2 regions of the Paenibacillus sp. R-74696 genome follow, and region 2 is predicted to be linked to the other one. Evidence: predicted binding sites of a transcription regulator. Region 2 holds the regulator's gene; the other holds the start of a gene.
The links. Region 2 encodes CtsR, which represses protease genes until heat stress. Its sites were predicted from a motif close to ATGGTCAATAAAGGTCAAACA; they were not measured.
Positions count from the first base shown of each region.

Region 1: clpP (ATP-dependent Clp endopeptidase proteolytic subunit ClpP) is a predicted target of CtsR. The motif match lies at 3,131-3,151, and genes of this name have one in related genera.

Region 1 is NZ_JBPULM010000026.1:325,973-335,199, forward strand. It holds gene ACSR9A_RS10210 (phosphoglycerate kinase) at 1-23, opposite strand, end outside; gene gap (type I glyceraldehyde-3-phosphate dehydrogenase) at 321-1,325, opposite strand; gene ACSR9A_RS10220 (sugar-binding transcriptional regulator) at 1,633-2,670, opposite strand; tRNA gene ACSR9A_RS10225 (tRNA-Arg) at 2,922-2,993, shown strand; gene clpP (ATP-dependent Clp endopeptidase proteolytic subunit ClpP) at 3,224-3,805, shown strand; gene ACSR9A_RS10235 (HPr family phosphocarrier protein) at 3,995-4,264, opposite strand; gene whiA (DNA-binding protein WhiA) at 4,362-5,291, opposite strand; gene ACSR9A_RS10245 (gluconeogenesis factor YvcK family protein) at 5,298-6,284, opposite strand; gene rapZ (RNase adapter RapZ) at 6,297-7,184, opposite strand; gene ACSR9A_RS10255 (ROK family glucokinase) at 7,239-8,189, opposite strand; gene ACSR9A_RS10260 (glycerol-3-phosphate responsive antiterminator) at 8,660-9,226, shown strand.
Region 2 is NZ_JBPULM010000001.1:28-9,254, reverse strand. It holds gene pssA (CDP-diacylglycerol--serine O-phosphatidyltransferase) at 1-216, opposite strand, end outside; gene disA (DNA integrity scanning diadenylate cyclase DisA) at 304-1,380, opposite strand; gene radA (DNA repair protein RadA) at 1,391-2,758, opposite strand; gene ACSR9A_RS00035 (antibiotic biosynthesis monooxygenase) at 2,915-3,265, opposite strand; gene ACSR9A_RS00030 (ankyrin repeat domain-containing protein) at 3,282-3,707, opposite strand; gene clpC (ATP-dependent protease ATP-binding subunit ClpC) at 3,989-6,460, opposite strand; gene mcsB (protein-arginine kinase McsB) at 6,463-7,542, opposite strand; gene mcsA (protein-arginine kinase activator protein McsA) at 7,567-8,091, opposite strand; gene ACSR9A_RS00010 (CtsR family transcriptional regulator) at 8,132-8,593, opposite strand; rRNA gene rrf (5S ribosomal RNA) at 9,084-9,200, opposite strand.

The sequences.
Region 1 (9,227 bases), on a different contig from region 2:
TCACGAACACTTTTTTTAGCCATGAATGTAACCTCCTGATATTAGCGTGCAAAGCTTGTCATCATCTATATTCAAACAAAAAGAAGCGTTCCCTCTTTATCAAAAGAAGGAACGCTCCCTCTTGGCTCGCGGCCAGAAGGCTCGCGAACCTGAAGCCGCGCTTCGTCGTGAAGACAAAATCGCGCCCCCTGTTAAGGTTTCGCTTGAATCGCATACGATGCCCCGGGAGCGCCGCGGATTAAGCGTATCCCGCAGCCGGTGCAAGACCGGCCTGGGACGTAAAGCGTTCCATGTAATTGTGGGGGATATTTCCCTTGTTCTTACAGACCTTTGCTTGCGATATAAGCAGCGAGATCCACTACGCGGTTCGAGTAGCCCCACTCGTTGTCGTACCAAGAAATAACTTTTACCATGTTGCCTTCAACAACCATAGTCGACAGACCGTCGATTGTGGAGGAAGCAGGGTCATGGTTGTAGTCGCTGGAAACAAGCGGAAGCTCGTTGTAGTTCAAGATGCCTTTAAGTGCGCCTTCGGAAGCTTCTTTCAGAGCAGCATTAACTTCTTCAACTGTTACGTTAACTTTCAGCTCAGCTACCAGGTCAGTTACGGAAACGTTAGGTGTAGGAACACGCATAGCCATACCGTTCAGTTTGCCTTTAAGCTCAGGAAGTACAAGCGATACTGCTTTAGCAGCGCCAGTGGATGAAGGAATGATGTTCTCAGCAGCTGCACGAGCACGACGAAGGTCTTTGTGCGGTACATCCAGAACAGATTGGTCATTTGTGTACGAGTGGATCGTTGTCATCATACCTTTAACGATGCCGAATTTATCGTTCAATACTTTTGCAAACGGAGCAAGACAGTTCGTTGTGCAAGAAGCGTTGGAGATGATTGTGTGAGCAGCTGCATCGTATTTATCTTCGTTAACGCCGATAACGACAGTGATATCTTCGTTAGTAGCAGGAGCGGAGATGATAACTTTTTTAGCGCCGCCTTTAAGGTGAAGCTCAGCTTTTTCTTTAGCTGTGAAAATACCAGTGGATTCAACAACGATTTCAGCGCCTACAGAAGCCCAAGCCAGGTTTTCAGGGTTGCGCTCAGCGAAAACTTTGATTTCGCGGCCGTTAACTACGATCGCGCCTTCTTTAGCTTCAACTGTAGCATCAAGAGTACCGTGAGTTGTATCATATTTCAAAAGGTGAGCCAGTGTAGCTGTGTCTGTCAAATCGTTTACTGCTACGATTTCTACATCAGCGTTGTTCAGAGCTGCGCGGAATACGTTACGACCAATACGACCAAATCCGTTAATACCTACTTTAACCATTGTTGTTTCCTCCTAGAGTGTTTTGGGGTGAAAAAATATATTTCAAGACATTTCGCATGCCGGGTGCCATTGTCTCGCACGGCGCGAAGCATCAAGATCACTTGCCAAGGTGAAACGGCTGTCGCCATCCTTTGGTGGCGCGGCGCGTTTCAGTCCGAGAAATATAAGCGGAGTATAAGCGTGAAACTTATACTTTCTTACTATTTCAAGCAAAAACGACTTCAACGTCCTTCTAGGACGAGCGAAGAGCTTTGTCGGAGAAATATAAGTCCTATTTATAAGCTGTAACTTATAAATTCTTATATTTTTATGGAGCTGAGCCTTCAATAATCGCAATGATTTCTAGTGCGGCAGCTTCATCAGTAACTAAAACATCATTGTGTCCAAATCGCATAACTGCTGCGATCGCTTCGCCTTTGCTTTTGCCTCCGGCTACTCCAATAACAACTTCAGTCTTAACAATATCCTCGAGCCGTAGTCCTACCGTCGGCATCTTGTGAACCACTTGCCCGCTGCGATCAAAATAAAAACCGTAGGCTTCCGCAAGTGCCCCCTCCGCTTCAATACCCTGCATCGTCGCCTCATCAAGCTTCCTACGCCGAGCCATCACCATAGCGTCTCCGATGCCGTGCACGACAATACGCGCCCTGCGGATCACTTCTATAATGTCCTGGATATTCGGTTCCTGCATAATGGGAGCATAAGCTTCCTCTCCAAGATGATCAGGAACGTGAAGCAGCCGATAATTGGCACCTGTCCGCTTCGCCATGGTGGAAGCAATCGTATTCGCCTGATAATCGACGCTTTCGCCTAGTCCGCCTCTTGCAGGCACGAACCAATTGGTTTTAAGCGGCGCCACGGCCGAAAGCTGATTTGCCACCTGAGCAGTCGTCGTACCGCCTGTAACGGCAATGACGTCGCCTTGCTCCATCGCTTTGCGCAGTACCTGTCCTCCTGCTCTGCCGAGTTCCCGCTTCGTCTGCGCGGATACATCAGAATCGCCGGCCACAACAACAACCTGGCTCAGCCCAAAATAACTTCTGATCTTCTCCTCAAGCTCCGACAAGCCGAAAATCGTCTGCACAAAAGGCTCAAACTGTTCCAGCAGTTCTTTGCCGGGTTCACTGATCCTCATGCCGGAGGCATGAATTTCAAGCAAGCCCTGTGACTTTAGAAAGTCCGTTTCTGCTCGCAGCACTCTCTCCGTCATACCCAACGTTGTCGCAAGCGTTCTGCGGCCGATTAGATCAGAGAGCATAACCTGGTGCAGTATCCTGTAGCGCTTCCTCATCACGTCGAGCAAATCTGGCAGAAGCTGCTGCTGCAATTCAATCATCTGGCGCATCTTCTAATTATTCACTCCACCCGTACTAAGTTAAGCGAAACTGATACTCATGCATTACGGTGGACACGAAACGTCCCATGCTTTCGTTTTAAGTCCCACCTCTATTTTACCGAACTTGATCTAACATTTCAAGTCAACAATTTCGTATGAAACCGTTTACCGACACGATTTTATCAAATTTATTTTTGATAGCTGGCTTGATTTCTATTCGTATTTAACCTATACTAAATCTTGCTGTTACTTTTATACATGCGCCCGTGGTCCAATGGATATGACGTAGGCCTCCGGAGCCTGAGATCTAGGTTCGATTCCTAGCGGGCGCGTTCTGATTAACCGATAACGATTTGCAGCGAGCAGTAGGCGTTTATGAAGCCTATTATGTGGCCACCCTGATGAAAGGGTGGTTTTTTTATTTCGTTTTTTAGCTATGAAACGGCATGCGTCCGAGAAAAATCTGATTTGTCTGACTATCTTTGACTTTTAACGTTTCATCCGCTATTATGATGTTACGGCAATATCAATCTTGTTATTTTTCGGAGGAGGTTTACAGGATATGAATTTCGTCCCTATGGTTATTGAGCAAACTAATCGCGGAGAGCGCTCCTACGACATCTATTCCCGGTTATTGAAGGATCGTATTATCTTCTTGGGCTCGGGCGTCAATGACGTTGTAGCCAACTCCATCATCGCACAGATGCTGTTTCTGACAGCAGATGACCCTGAGAAAGACATCTCCCTTTACATTAACAGCCCTGGCGGTTCGATCACCTCGGGTATGGCAATCTATGATACGATGCAATACATCAAGCCTGACGTATCCACCATTTGTGTAGGTATGGCAGCATCGATGGGCGCTTTCCTGCTTGCAGCAGGCGCCAAAGGCAAGCGTTACGCGCTTCCGAACAGCGAGGTTATGATTCACCAGCCGCTGGGCGGCGCTGAAGGCCAAGCGAGCGACATCGAAATCCGTGCTCGCCGCATTATCAAAATGCGCGACCACCTTAACGGAATCCTGTCCGAGCGCACAGGCCAACCGCTTGAGCGCGTTGAGAAGGATACCGATCGCGACTATTTCATGAGCGCCCAAGAAGCTTGCGCGTATGGTCTGGTTGATAAGGTTATTGAGAAAATCTAAATCATCCATCATTCATATGGGTGCATAACAAAACAAACCCGGTTCAGGCGAACCGGGTTTGTTTTGTTATGCACTCTTTTTCAATAGGCTTATATTTCAAAAAAACCGCCCTGGATCACTCTGATCCAAAAGGCGGCATGGCCAAAAGATATGGTTATGAGCAGACGAGTCCCTGCTGCATAAGGCTTCTTATTGGTTCTCGAGCTCTTCCTTGCTTACCAATGCAGCTAAAGCGTTTACAGCCTGTTCTGCGTCCGAACCTTCCGCACTTATGAAAACTTCAGTGCCCGAACTGATTGCCAAGCTCATAATTCCCATAATCGATTTGGCATTCACTTTCTTGTCGTCTTTCTCGACGAATACTTCAGATGAAAATTTATTAGCTTCTTGTACGAATAATGCTGCAGGTCTTGCATGAAGACCTGTTTTTAGTCGAACGACAACCGGAAGCCTTGTCATGGAAACCATACCCCCTATATCTTATTCAATCCTTAATTATGCCGATAATTTTAAACTCATTGTATCATTATACCATCGGAAACATGAAGTTAAAAGTTTAGCCGTTGCGTATTTTTTCAGCAAGCTCGTCAATTTTGCGAAGCCTGTGGTTTACGCCTGACTTGCTCACTGACCCTTTGAGCAGTTCTCCAACTTCCTTCAAGTTCAGATCGGGATGCTGCAGGCGAATTTCAGCGACTTCCTTGAGCTTATCCGGCAAATTTTCAAGGCCTAGCTCGCGGTCCAGCAGTTTAATATTATCAATCTGCCGCACGGACGCGCCGATGGTCTTGTTCAGGTTCGCTGTCTCGCAATTGACGATTCGATTGACGGAATTGCGCATATCGCGCATAATTCGCACATCCTCGAATTTAAACAGCGCCTGATGAGCGCCAATAATGTTCAGCAGCTCAATAATTTTCTCGCCTTCCTTAATGTAAAAAATAAAGCCTTTCTTCCGCTCGATGCAGCGTGCATTCAGCTCGAACTTATTGGCTAGCTCCACTAATGAGCCGCAATACTCCTCATACATCGAAGAGATTTCCAAATGGTACGAAGAACCCTCAGGGTTATTCACTGAACCTCCAGCAAGGAAAGCACCACGCAAATATGAACGTTTGCAGCAAGACTTCTTAATCATCGTCTTATCAATTCCAGAGTTGAATACGAAACCCTCAGATACGATATGAAGCTTGCTTAATATAGATTGTACCATTGTTGGAATACGTACGATATACACATTGTTCTTTTTCAGCCGCATTTTTTTCCGAACCAACAGCTCGGTGTGTACCTCAAAGTGCCTTTTGACCAGAGAATAAATACGACGGGCTATTGCAGCATTTTCTGTTGAGATGTCCAAAATGACTTTGCGGCTGGATAAGCTGACAGAACCATTCATCCGAATGAGCGCGGAAAGCTCTGCAAGCTCACAGCAGGAATCCGCTTCAATAAGCGTAAGTTCCTTTTTTGTTTGTGCCGCAAACGACATGGTTTGTCACCTCTTTCTAATCATCCAGTTTTCCACTAGCTTATAAATATGATGGCTTAGACGCTCGGCATCATGCCTTAGAAACGTCTGGAATAAAACAAAACGATCCGCGATAACCTCGCAGCCCTTGCTGCGAATAGCTTCCAAATCAATAGCGACGGGCTTCGCGCCCATCTCTGCGTATTTGGCTTCCACTTGCGGTGAAATTTCACCATTGTTCACAATGACATAATCGAATAATTGCAGGCCGATATGGGCCTCAATCGCATTCATATGATCCGATACCGTATAATTGTCCGTCTCACCCGGCTGCGTCATCACATTGCATACAAACAGCTTGACGGCGCAAGATTCCGTAATCGCTTGAGCCAGCATCGGAACAATCAAATTCGGCATAATACTCGTGTACAAGCTTCCCGGCCCAATTAAGATGGCATCTGCTTGTTCAATCGCTTTGACCGCTTCCGGCAGCGCGTGCGCATTCTCCGTATCAATGAATACACGTTTAATCGCTTGACCCGCCTTTGGAATCATCGACTCGCCAATGACGATCGAGCCATCGGCCATTTCCGCCTTAAGCACAATGGCCTGGGCTGCGGCAGGCAAAACCCGTCCGCGTACCGCCAGTACCCTGCTCAGCTCGCGTACGCCCGTCACAAAATCGCCTGTGATGTCAGCCATAGCAGCCAGCATTAAATTGCCAAGGCTATGCCCCGCTAGTCCTGTACCTGAATTAAATCGGTATTGCAGCACCTCTGCGAGCAGCGGCTCGGTGTCGGCAAGTGCCATCAGCACATTGCGAACATCGCCTGGAGGCGGAATTTGCAGCTCATTGCGCAGCACGCCGGAGCTGCCCCCATCATCAGCAACCGTGACGATGGCTGTAATATCCATAGGCTTTTCCTTAAGCCCGCGCAGCATAACGGATAATCCTGTGCCTCCGCCAATGACCACGATCTTGGGAGGCGCTCCTATTTTGTGCCTGTTCTGCATACGTTCCCTCCGTTAATGCTTGTCGCGGTCGGAATCGCGATGGCTGACGCGTACCCGTTCCGTATCACTGCTTCCCAGCACACGGCCCAAGTATTCCGAAATCGCCACCGAGCGATGTTTTCCTCCGGTGCAGCCAATGCCGATAACGACCTGGCTCTTCCCTTCCTTATGATAAAGCGGAAGAAGGAACTGGAGCATGTCAACCAGCTTAGCCAGAAACGCCTGCGTTTCCGGCCATTTCATCACATATTCATAAACCTCTGGCGTCTGGCCGGTATTTGGGCGCAGATGCTCAATATAATGAGGATTAGGCAAAAAACGCACATCATAAATTAAATCCGCATCAATCGGAATACCATATTTAAAGCCGAAAGAAATGACATTGACTGATAAGCTATTTTGCTCCAGGTTCGTGAACTTGGAAATAATTCGCTCTTTCAGCTGTGCGGGCTTGATGCTGCTCGTATCAATAACCAGCGAAGCAGACCCCTTCAGGTCCTCCAGCATTCTGCGTTCCAGCTTGATGCCGTCCAGCGGCAAGCCGTCGGGCACAAGCGGGTGGCGGCGGCGGCTTTCCTTATAACGTTGAACAAGCACGCCATCCGTCGCATCCAGGAACAGTATCTCACAGCTTATGGTAGAATGGTCTTTAATATAACTTAAAGACTCCGCTAAAGCTGTAAAAAACTCCCTGCCGCGCAAGTCAATAACCAATGCGACCTTGCCGATCTTCCCGTTTGATTGCTCAATCAGCTCAGCAAACTTTGGGATAAGCACCGGGGGCAAATTATCGACGCAGAAGAAGCCAAGATCCTCCAGACTTTGTACAGCAATCGTTTTGCCCGCACCTGACATCCCTGTAATAATAACAAGCTTCGCTAGTGCTGCTGCCGTCTCCATCTTCTTCTCCTCCTCACAAGCGGGGAAAATGTCCCTGTTATCCTATGTTTATCGCTACGAGCGCAAAATCAATCCAGCCGCGCCAACGACACCTGCATTGTTGCCGAGCGTAGCAGGGATGATTTTCACGCCATCCTGCGCTTCTTTCTGTGTATACTTCTCGAATACTTCGCGAATTTGATCGAACAGAAAATCGCCGGCTTTGGATACGCCGCCGCCAATAATGAAGCATTGCGGATTCAGCACGACTGCCATGAGCGCCATCGAGCGTCCCAAATAATACGCAGCACGGCTTACAATGCGTATAGCCACTTCATCTCCAGCTTTCGCTGCATCGATAACGTCCTTCGCCATAATATCTGTCACTTGAGCAAGCGTCGTACGGTCGCCGCGCTCAACGGCATCCTTCGCCATACGGATAATGCCCGTTGCGGAAGATACGGTTTCCAGGCAGCCCATTTTGCCGCAGCCGCACTGGATCGCTTCGAGATCCGGCACAATCGCAATATGTCCAAGCTCGCCAGCCATACCCGCAAAACCTTCAACGATTTTGCCACCGATAATAATACCGCCGCCAACGCCTGTACCAAGCGTATAGCATACGCAGTGATCGATGCCCTTGCCCGCGCCAGCCCAGGCTTCGCCCAGCGCTGCCACGTTTGCATCATTGTTTACCAGCACTTTAGTTGCAAGCTTGGCTTCCAAATAATCTTTCAAATTTACGTCGCGAATCTTCAAATTCGGCGCGAACTTAATATAGCCCGTCGGAATGTCCAAGAAACCGGCTATTCCAACGCCTACGCCGCCAACCTGCTCCCATTCATAGGAAGATTCAGCGACGATGGCACGCGCATAAGCAGCAATATTTTCAAGGATAGCATCCGTACCTTTATTCGTTTCTGTGGGACCTTCATACGTATGAAGCAAATCCCCGTTCTCGTTGCACAATCCGACCTTAATTGCCGTTCCGCCAACATCGATTCCAACGTAAATCTTTTGAGACATTTGCAGTCCACCTCATTAATATGTTAATCTTCTCTGTCCACTATAAGCGAAGCTCCTCCCTCTGGTCAAGGCGGGAAGCTCCTTGCTGCCGCTGGATTTGCACGTTGAGTTCACCCCGTATATCCATTAGACTAGGGTCAAGGTGAAACGGCTGTCGCCGTCCTTTGGCGGCGTGGCGCGTTTCATTCCGAGAAATATAGAGAAGGGATGGGAAAACCATATCCTTTCCTATATTTCAAGCGTAAACGGCTTTGCCGTCCTCTGGCGGCAAGGCTTTCGTTTCGCGATGAAATATAGAGAAGGGATGGGAACATCACATACTTTCCTATATTTCAAGCGTAAACAGCACGATCTCGTCCATCAAAAGGTGAAGTCCGTTTCACATCGGAACCGAAGCAGCCTATACACGCCTAGCTGACCGCATATTATAGATCCATGAATCCACATCCGCGAGAAGGAGGTATTCGTCCTTGCCCTTTCACAACCAGCAAATATTGCCTGCTCCACGAAAAACGAAGGATTTGGAAAAGCTGATGACTTCTGACTTCTCTTATATTGTGCTGCTGGAGACGCATATCAGCCAATTGAAGAGCATTTTCGAGCTGGCGAATGCCCATGGCAAAAAAATTCTGCTCCACGCCGATTTAATCGGCGGTCTCAAAAATGACGAATACGCCGCAGAATATTTGTGCCAGATGATTCGACCGGCCGGGCTTATTTCTACGCGCGGCGCCGTTATTAGTACAGCAAAGAAAAACGGCCTCATTGCGATACAGCGCTTGTTCCTGCTGGACACGCACGCACTGGAGAAAAGCTATGTGCTGCTGGAGCGCACGAAGCCTGACTATATTGAAGTGCTGCCAGGCGTCATGCCGCATATTATTCGTGAAGTTTTTGAACGGACGGGCATCCCGATTTTTGCCGGTGGACTGATCCGTACTGTAGCAGATGTAGAAAATGCGACTGCCGCTGGCGCTTCAGCAGTGACCACCTCGCGCAGCGAGCTGTGGACGCACTTCGCTTCTACGAACAAATAGT
Region 2 (9,227 bases):
GGAAATAACATCGGATAACGAATCGAGCTCCTTGCCAAATTCGCTCTGTGCATTAAGCGCACGTGCCACTCTGCCATCTACGCCATCAAGCAGCATTGCGATAATAACCATCATCGCTGCTATTTCAGGTTTCTCATTAAACACCATAATAATGGCGATTACGCCAAGAAACAAATTCCCCACCGTGAAAAGGCTCGGTATTGACTTTATAATCATCTGTTCCACCTCTTCTCTACTATGCCCTAAGACCAAACACAAATGTATGATGATCGGGCCGTTCACATTCCATCAATTGTATGGGATTTAGATTTGCCTGTCAATGAACATTTGATCCTGGATCCGTTTCAAACCTTCCTTGATTGCCCTCGCCCGGACTTCTCCAATTCCGTCAACATCATCCAGTTCACCGATTGTCGCCATCATAATATGCGGCAGTCTTGCGAAGCGCTCGACCAGATTATTCATAATAATGAGCGGCAAGCGCGGGATTTTGTTCAACAGACGATAGCCCCGCGGTGAAATGGATTCTTCCGCCATAGACGCGGTATGCGGATAGCCTAGAAGGCGGATAAATGGCGAAGCATCGAGCAGCTCATCCGAGCTCAGTTTTTTCATCGCCACCCGGATTTCCCGAATTTTCTCATCTGAATTGTCTTTCGCATAATCCTTCAGCAAGTACCAAGCATCCTCATCCACACCATCGACCAGTTCTTCCAGCTGCATGGCAATGAGGCGTCCTTCCGTTCCCAGCTCGGTCACATAACGCTTAATTTCCATTTTGACGCGCAGCACCATTTCTACACGCTGTACGACATGAGCAACCTCCTGCAGAGTGACCAACTCTTCGAACTCAAGTACGGACAAATTTTTAAACGATTGGCCCAGCACCGCCTTATATTTCTCCAGCGTCTGAATCGCCTGATTCGCTTTGGTCAAAATGTTGCCCATTTCCTTGAGCGCATACCGCAAATTGCCTTGATACAGCGTAATAATATTTCGGCGCTGCGAAATGGATACGACAAGCTTACCCGTCTGCTTGCCTACCCGCTCCGCAGTACGGTGGCGGATTCCCGTCTCAATCGACGGAATGGAGCTATTCGGAATAAGCTGCGTGTTCGCATACAAAATCCGCCGCATATCCTCGCTCAAAATAATCGCACCATCCATCTTCGCAAGCTCATACAAATAGTTGGGCGAGAAGTCGCAATTGATGGAAAAACCTCCATCTACAACTTCCATCACCTCAGGACTATATCCGACAACGATTAATGCCCCCGTCTTCGCCCGCAGCACGTTCTCTAAGCCGTCACGGAACGGGGTACCGGGCGCGACTAGCTGCAAAAGCTGGTTCATCGTTTCTAGCTGGCTCTGTTCCTTCATCATCTTCCCCCTATCCTAGTGCTGCCGAGAGCGCTTCCGCTACGGTGTTTACACCAATGATCTCAATAGATGCCGGCGGCTTCCAGCCCTTCAAGCTTCTCTCCGGCATAATAACGCGTTTGAAGCCCAGCTTCTCGGCTTCCTTTACCCGCTGCTCAGCACGCGAAACAGCACGCACCTCGCCTGTCAGACCAACTTCTCCGAACACAACGTCGTAAGGTCTCGTTGGCGCATCCCGAAAGCTGGAAGCGAGACATACCGCTGCTGCTAAATCAACGGCTGGCTCATCCAGCTTAATGCCGCCTGCTACATTCAAATAAGCATCCTGCGTCTGAAGAAACATGCCGTTTCGCTTCTCAAGCACAGCAATGATCAACGCCATGCGATGATGGTCAAGCCCAGCCGTCATGCGCCTCGGTGATGGGAAATTCGTCGTCGCCACCAGCGCCTGCAATTCCACCAATACAGGACGGGTTCCCTCCATGCTCGCAACAACAATAGAACCTGCTACGCCAAGCGGACGCTCAGATAAAAACAACTCAGAAGGATTCAGCACCTCACGCAAGCCTTCCTCGCCCATTTCGAAAATTCCGATCTCATTCGTTGACCCGAACCGGTTTTTCACCGCGCGCAGCAGCCTGTAGGTGTGATGACGCTCACCTTCAAAATACAGCACGCAATCGACCATATGCTCCAGCATCCGCGGCCCGGCAATGGCGCCTTCCTTCGTCACATGCCCGACCAGCACCGTTGCAATCCCTTTGATTTTGGCTACTCGCATGAAATGCGCTGTGCATTCCCGAACCTGGGATACGCTGCCCGGCGCTGATTGCACACCCGGATCATAAACCGTCTGGATGGAGTCAATAACGAGAAAATCGGGGTCCACCGATTCAATCGCCTCGTTAATATGATCCATGTTCGTTTCGCAAAGCACATACAAGGATTCCGTCAGCGCACCAAGCCGATCCGCTCTTAGCCTCGTTTGCCGCACCGATTCCTCACCCGAAATATAGAGAACCTTCAATCCCTTCGTTGCCAGTGCATGCGAGGTTTGCAGCAGCAGCGTGGATTTTCCGATACCGGGGTCGCCCCCTACCAGCAAAAGGGAGCCCGGCACAACGCCTCCGCCAAGTACGCGGTTGAGCTCCTTCAAGCTCGTTTCAATGCGCGGTTCCTTCCCGCTCTCTATATGTATGATCGATTGTGGCTTTTCTTTCGTTTGCGCAACACGCAAACCGACTCCCTGCGTCTTGACAACGGTTTCCTTCTCTTCAATCATGGAATTCCATGACTGGCACCCTGGGCATTTGCCCATCCACTTTGGCGACTCTGTTCCACATTCATTGCATACGAATTTCGTTTTTATTTTTGCCATGTCCGGCTCCTTTTACTAAAAAACACTATCATTAAAAGTTTACCATTTAATGTGGATTGTATAAACCCCTACTTCCTTATACGCAAGAAAGTTCCCTGTCATCCTTATGAGGAAGAAGGGAACTTTCTGAAAAAGACAACCTATATACGCTATCCTTTAAGTTTGAATAGCCGCTTGCCGCGCCACAATAACGCGATGGGTTGAAAGCTGAGAACCGAGCATAATGACTTCATTTTGTTGGCTGTGGCAGCCTTCGCCTGCCTTCTTTTGACGATGTGCATGGGCCTGACGGAAGGAGTCGCTGTTGACCCAGCCTTCAAACGACGCTTTATTTTCCCATGTAGTGCCCACTCTCAGCTCATCATAGTCCACCAAGTTTTCCATAAGCAGCACTTCCATCCGGATAAAGCCGGGAGAAAGCTCAATTCCCTTCGTATGCTGGAATCGCTCGGCTACGGCTTCCCCGTGCCCTTTTTTAACTTTAATGGTGTTCGTAACCACGATCATGATGTTACTCCTCCTATCAAGCCTGAAGGCTTTCCAAATAAGCATAAACGCAGCGCGACTCCTCGCCACCCATCTTGGCATGAACGATGAGCGGAATACCATGCGAGCCAATGGCATCTTTCGCCGAGGGGTCGTCACTTAAAATCGCATGAACCACTTCCAGCTTGCCTAACATCGCCGCAGCAAACAAATCAAGTCTTGCTCCACGCTCCAGCAAATACAGCGCAATATCCCTGCGCCCGACATGAGCGGCTGCGCCTAGCGCATTTTCCCAATCACCATCGCCCCAGTCACAGGCAGCGTGCAGCAGCTCCGGCTCTTCATTCAGCATTTGCTTTACCTTGTCAAAATCCATATGCGCTGCTCTAACGAACTGCTTAATATATTCATTTGATAAATATGACGCCTCTTCAGCCGTTATTCTGGCCGCATGCAAACCCATACCCTATTACCGCCTTCCGTCATCTATTTACGTTCTTTGTCTTTTTATATGAAAGAGTTTATCGTTAAAATATCGCCTACTCTTTATAAGATACACGATAATGATTCTCATTGTCAAATAAAAAAAGAATAGAATCCATCTGCCGAGCACATAAAAAAGCTTCCAGAATCCGTCATGTTCACGGGTTCTGGAAGCTTTCTTTTGTTGTGCCAAGCTGCATAAATCTAGCTCATCGGTTGTGCTGATAAGCTGTGATCAGTTGTGCAGCATCCTCACTTTTTTTATGATTTAGCTGCCGGCTCTTCGGATGCCTTCTCCAAATCAAGAGGCTCCGCTTTCGTAACCGTCAAAGCGCCATCTTTCTCATCAATCGTGAATCGGTCACCTTTTTGAATGCTGCCCATGAGCAGCTCCTCGGACAACCGGTCCTCGATATGCTTCTGAATCGCACGACGCAGCGGACGCGCACCATATTGCGGATCAAAGCCTTCCTTCGCCAAAAATGCTTTCGCTGCGTCGGTCAGCAAGAAGTCAACATCTTGCTCACGCAGGCGTTTGCGCAGATCGTCGGACATCAAAGTCACGATTTCGGCGATATGCTCCTGCTCCAGCGAATGGAAAACGATTGTTTCGTCAATCCGATTCAGGAACTCAGGGCGGAAGCTCTTTTTAAGCTCAGCCATTACTTTATCCTTCATTTGGATGAAGTCACGACCAGCGTCGTGAACAGCTGTGAAGCCCAGCGAAGAATTCCGTTTAATTTGATCCGCGCCCACGTTCGACGTCATAATGATCAGCGTATTGCGGAAATCGACTACACGGCCTTTAGAATCAGTCAGACGACCATCTTCCAGCACCTGCAGCAAAATGTTGAATACTTCTGGGTGAGCTTTCTCAATCTCATCGAGCAATACAACCGAATAAGGCTTACGGCGTACTTTCTCGGTCAATTGACCGCCTTCCTCATAACCAACATATCCCGGAGGCGCCCCAACGAGACGGGAAGTCGAATGCTTCTCCATATATTCCGACATATCGATGCGGATAATCGCATTTTCATCGCCGAACATCGCTTCTGCAAGCGCACGAGCAAGCTCAGTTTTACCTACACCCGTTGGACCGAGGAAAATGAATGAACCCATCGGGCGCTTCGGATCCTTCAGGCCAGCACGAGCACGGCGCATAGCGCGCGAAACCGCTTTGACTGCTTCTTCCTGGCCGATGACACGACCGTGAAGAATCGATTCCATTTTCAGCAGACGCTCGGTTTCTTCCTCTGCCAGCTTGCTTACCGGAATGCCGGTCCAGCTCGCTACTACCTGTGCAATATCCTCAGGTGTCACTTCGGAATCCGTACGTCCTTGTTTTTCTTTCCATTGGTTTTTCGTAATATCCAGCTCTTCGCGCATCTTCTGCTCGGTATCGCGAAGCGCAGCCGCTTTCTCAAACTCCTGACTTTGAACAGCGGAGTCTTTCTCCTTGCGGATATCCTCCAGACGGTTTTCCAGCTGCTTAAGGTTTGGCGGAATCGTATACGAGTTGAGGCGAACTTTCGAGCCCGCTTCATCAATCAGGTCGATCGCCTTATCCGGCAGGAAACGATCCGTAATGTAGCGGTCGGACAGCTTAACCGCTTGAACAATTGCTTCATCGGTAATTTTCACCCGGTGATGGGCTTCATAACGATCGCGCAGGCCGTACAAAATTTGTACCGCTTCTTCTGGCGAAGGCTGATCTACCGTAATCGGTTGGAAACGGCGCTCCAGCGCAGCATCCTTCTCGATGTATTTGCGGTATTCATCCAGCGTAGTCGCACCGATACATTGCAGCTCGCCACGTGCTAGCGCCGGCTTCAAAATATTCGAAGCATCAATCGCGCCTTCAGCTCCGCCTGCACCGATCAGCGTATGAAGCTCATCGATGAACAGGATGATATTGCCGGCTTGGCGGATTTCATCCATAATTTTTTTCAGACGATCCTCAAACTCGCCGCGATACTTCGTACCAGCTACGACAGAGCCCATATCAAGTGTCATTACGCGTTTGTCGCGCAGCGTTTCCGGAATTTCGTTTGCAATAATTTTTTGCGCCAGTCCTTCGGCAATCGCCGTTTTACCAACGCCGGGTTCCCCGATGAGAACCGGATTGTTTTTCGTCCGGCGGCTAAGCACTTGAATAACGCGCTCGATTTCCTTACTGCGGCCAATAACCGGATCGAGATTGCCTTCTTTAGCAAAGGAGGTCAAATCGCGGGCAAGTCCGTCCAGCGTTGGCGTGCTCACATTAGAAGGAGCGCCATGGTTGCTGGAGATTGCTTCGCTGCTGCCAAGCAATTGCAGCACTTGCTGGCGTGCTTTATTCAGGCTGATGCCGAGATTGTTCAGCACGCGGGCTGCAACACCTTCGCCTTCACGAATGAGTCCGAGCAAAATATGCTCCGTACCCACATACGTATGGCCGAGCTTTCTCGCTTCATCCATAGAGAGCTCAATAACCTTTTTCGCACGTGGCGTATAGGCAATGTTAGTAGGCTGCTCCTGCCCTCTTCCGATCAAAGCTTCAACCTCATCCTGGATTTTCTCTAGGCCCAGGCCAAGTCCAATCAGCGCTTTCGCGGCGATGCCTTCCCCTTCACGAATCAGTCCAAGTAAAATATGCTCTGTACCAATATTGTTATGTCCAAGACGAACCGCTTCCTCCTGCGCCAATGCAAGCACCTTCTGTGCCCGTTCCGTGAATCTTCCGAACATCATCGTTACGCACCCCCATGTTCCATTTGACTTCGCAACTGCTTGCGAATAAGTTCTGCCCGGCGATAATCCCGCTGCTCCGCATTCATCGTTTCCTTAAATACTTGCTGCAAGAAGCCAGGCTGCGTCATAATCATTAATTCATTCATGACTTGAGGCGTTATATTATCCAGCAATCCCAGATCAACGCCCAACCTTACATCTGAAAGCCGCTGTGCCGCTTCCTTCGTATCCATAATAGCCGCATAGGATAAAATCCCATAAGACCGCTTTACTCTATCTTCAATGCGCAGCTTAGACTCAGCAAGAAGCCGTATTCGAGCTGCTTTCTCATGCTCAATAATTTGTCTGGCTACGCTGTACAAGTTGTCAATAATTTCAGACTCAGATTGACCGAGTGTAATTTGGTTCGAGATTTGAAACACATTGCCAAGCGCTTCACTACCTTCGCCATACAATCCGCGAACCGCGAGTCCGACCTGCGTGACTGCCTGCAAAATTCGATTGATTTGCGATGATAGCACGAGAGCCGGCAAATGTACCATAATGGATACGCGGATGCCTGTTCCAACGTTGGTCGGGCAAGTCGTTAAATAACCGCGTTTCTCATCAAAAGCATATTCGGTCTCCGCTTCAAAAATATCATCGATCCGATTCGCCAGCGTCCAAGCTTCCTGAATTTGAAAACCCGGATATAGGCATTGAATTCGCAGATGGTCTTCTTCATTAATCATAATGCTCACCGATTCATTATCGCTGAGGATGAAGGCTCCGCCTCGAGATTCATTAGCCAGATTAGGGCTAATCAAATGCTTTTCGACCAGTACACGCTTCTCCAGCTCCGTAAGATCGGCTAACACGATGGTATCAAACTGGCCGATAGGCTCGAGCTTTCCAGATGCTCCTATAGCAGCCAGCTGCTCCATAACCTCGAGCGACTGCTCCTTCGTAGCGAGCAACGGAAACGGATGATGGTTCAAATTTCTGGCAATGCGTATACGGCTGCTGATCACGATATCTGACTCTGGACCATCCCCTTTCATCCAATCGCTTAACGCTTGCTCTGAAAAACGACGACTCTCCAAGAGGTATCCTCCTTACTTCACGACTTACAGCTCTGCTATTTTACGCTCAAGCTCACGAATACGATCCCTGATTTGAGCCGCACTTTCAAATTCTTCTTGCTCAATACGATCATACAACTCGCGTCTGAGCTGATCAAGTTCTCGTTTATTTTGCAATTGCCCTCCGGAGCGTTTCGGAATTTTCCCCGTATGCACCGTACTACCATGTACCCTTTTAAGCAGCGGATCTAACTTATCTGAAAAATGTTTGTAGCAGGCGCTGCAGCCAAAGCGTCCGATCTTGCTGAACTGCGCATAAGTAAATCCGCATTCGTCACAGCGTATGACTGGGCAAGGCTTCGTCCCTGCTGAACCCGATGTTCCAGATGGATCAAAATCAAGCAGACCCGACAGCAAGCTGTGGATAGAGAAGCCATTCGCCGTTCCCGGAATACCTTCTCCCCGTTCACGCGCACAAGCTTCACAAATGTGAAACTCCGTCTTCTCTCCACCGACAATCTTCGTAAAATGAAGCGTTGCCGGCTTCTTGCCGCATTCCTGACAAATCAAGACGTATCACCCCTTTCCATGCGCGATACGCACGGTAAAGTTACTTAACCAGAAGCGATATAAGCATCGCTCTCAGCAAACGGGCCCTTAGCTCATCACGCAGCGGCAGCTTGACGGCAATGGTTTCCCGATCAATTGCTGCACGCAGCAGCTGCGCCTCGCGTTTCGTGACCATCAGCGCTTCTTCAAGCTGATAAATCAGCCCTTCCGCGACGCTCTGCTCCACGCAATCTCCAATCGTCTGCCGAATATGAAACTGAATCGTCTGCAAAGCTGGCAGCTCTACCCGTTGAATCCGGACATAACCTCCGCCTCCACGCTTCGATTCGACCATGTAACCCTTCTCCAGCGTAAAACGCGTACTAATCACGTAATTAATCTGGGAAGGGACGCACGAAAATTTCTCAGCCAGCTCATTACGCTGTATTTCCACCGAGCTTTCCGTACTTTCCTGCAGCATATTTTTTAAATACTGTTCAATGAGATCGGAAATGTTTCGCATATCACCAACCTCCCTGGTACTGCATGGAGCACAAGCTTACGCTTATTCATATGCAGCTCCAACTGACTTTGACTTTCTTTGACTTTAACTTTATTATACGCAAAATTTAAGAAAGGTCAAGAGATGGAATCTTAATTTTCTGACTATTCATCCACAAGCTATTATGCACAAGGCTACTACCTAGCATGATGCGAAAAAGCACTAATTATACCCGACTAGCCTAGATCAGTCCTATTTATAAACAGGCTGTGCATAAAAAGTGAACGAATGTGCATAACTCATGTTTACATTATGTTCATATAACGCCGATCAAACTTACCCACATGTGAACAACCGCGCTAACACGGACTTATACACGCCACAAAAAAAATACTATGCACCTCATCCACGGCTGTAGATAAGTTGTGCACAGCATTTTCAATATATGATTGTCTAACTCTTTTACAAGACAACAAAAAACCTGCCGCAATGATTGCGACAGGCTTCTCGTGCTTGGCGACGTCCTACTCTCCCAGGACCCTGCGGTCCAAGTACCATCGGCGCTGGAGGGCTTAACGGTCGTGTTCGGGATGGGAACGCGTGGTTCCCCTCCGCCATCGCCACCAAACGGATTGCATACGGGTATTGCTACCCT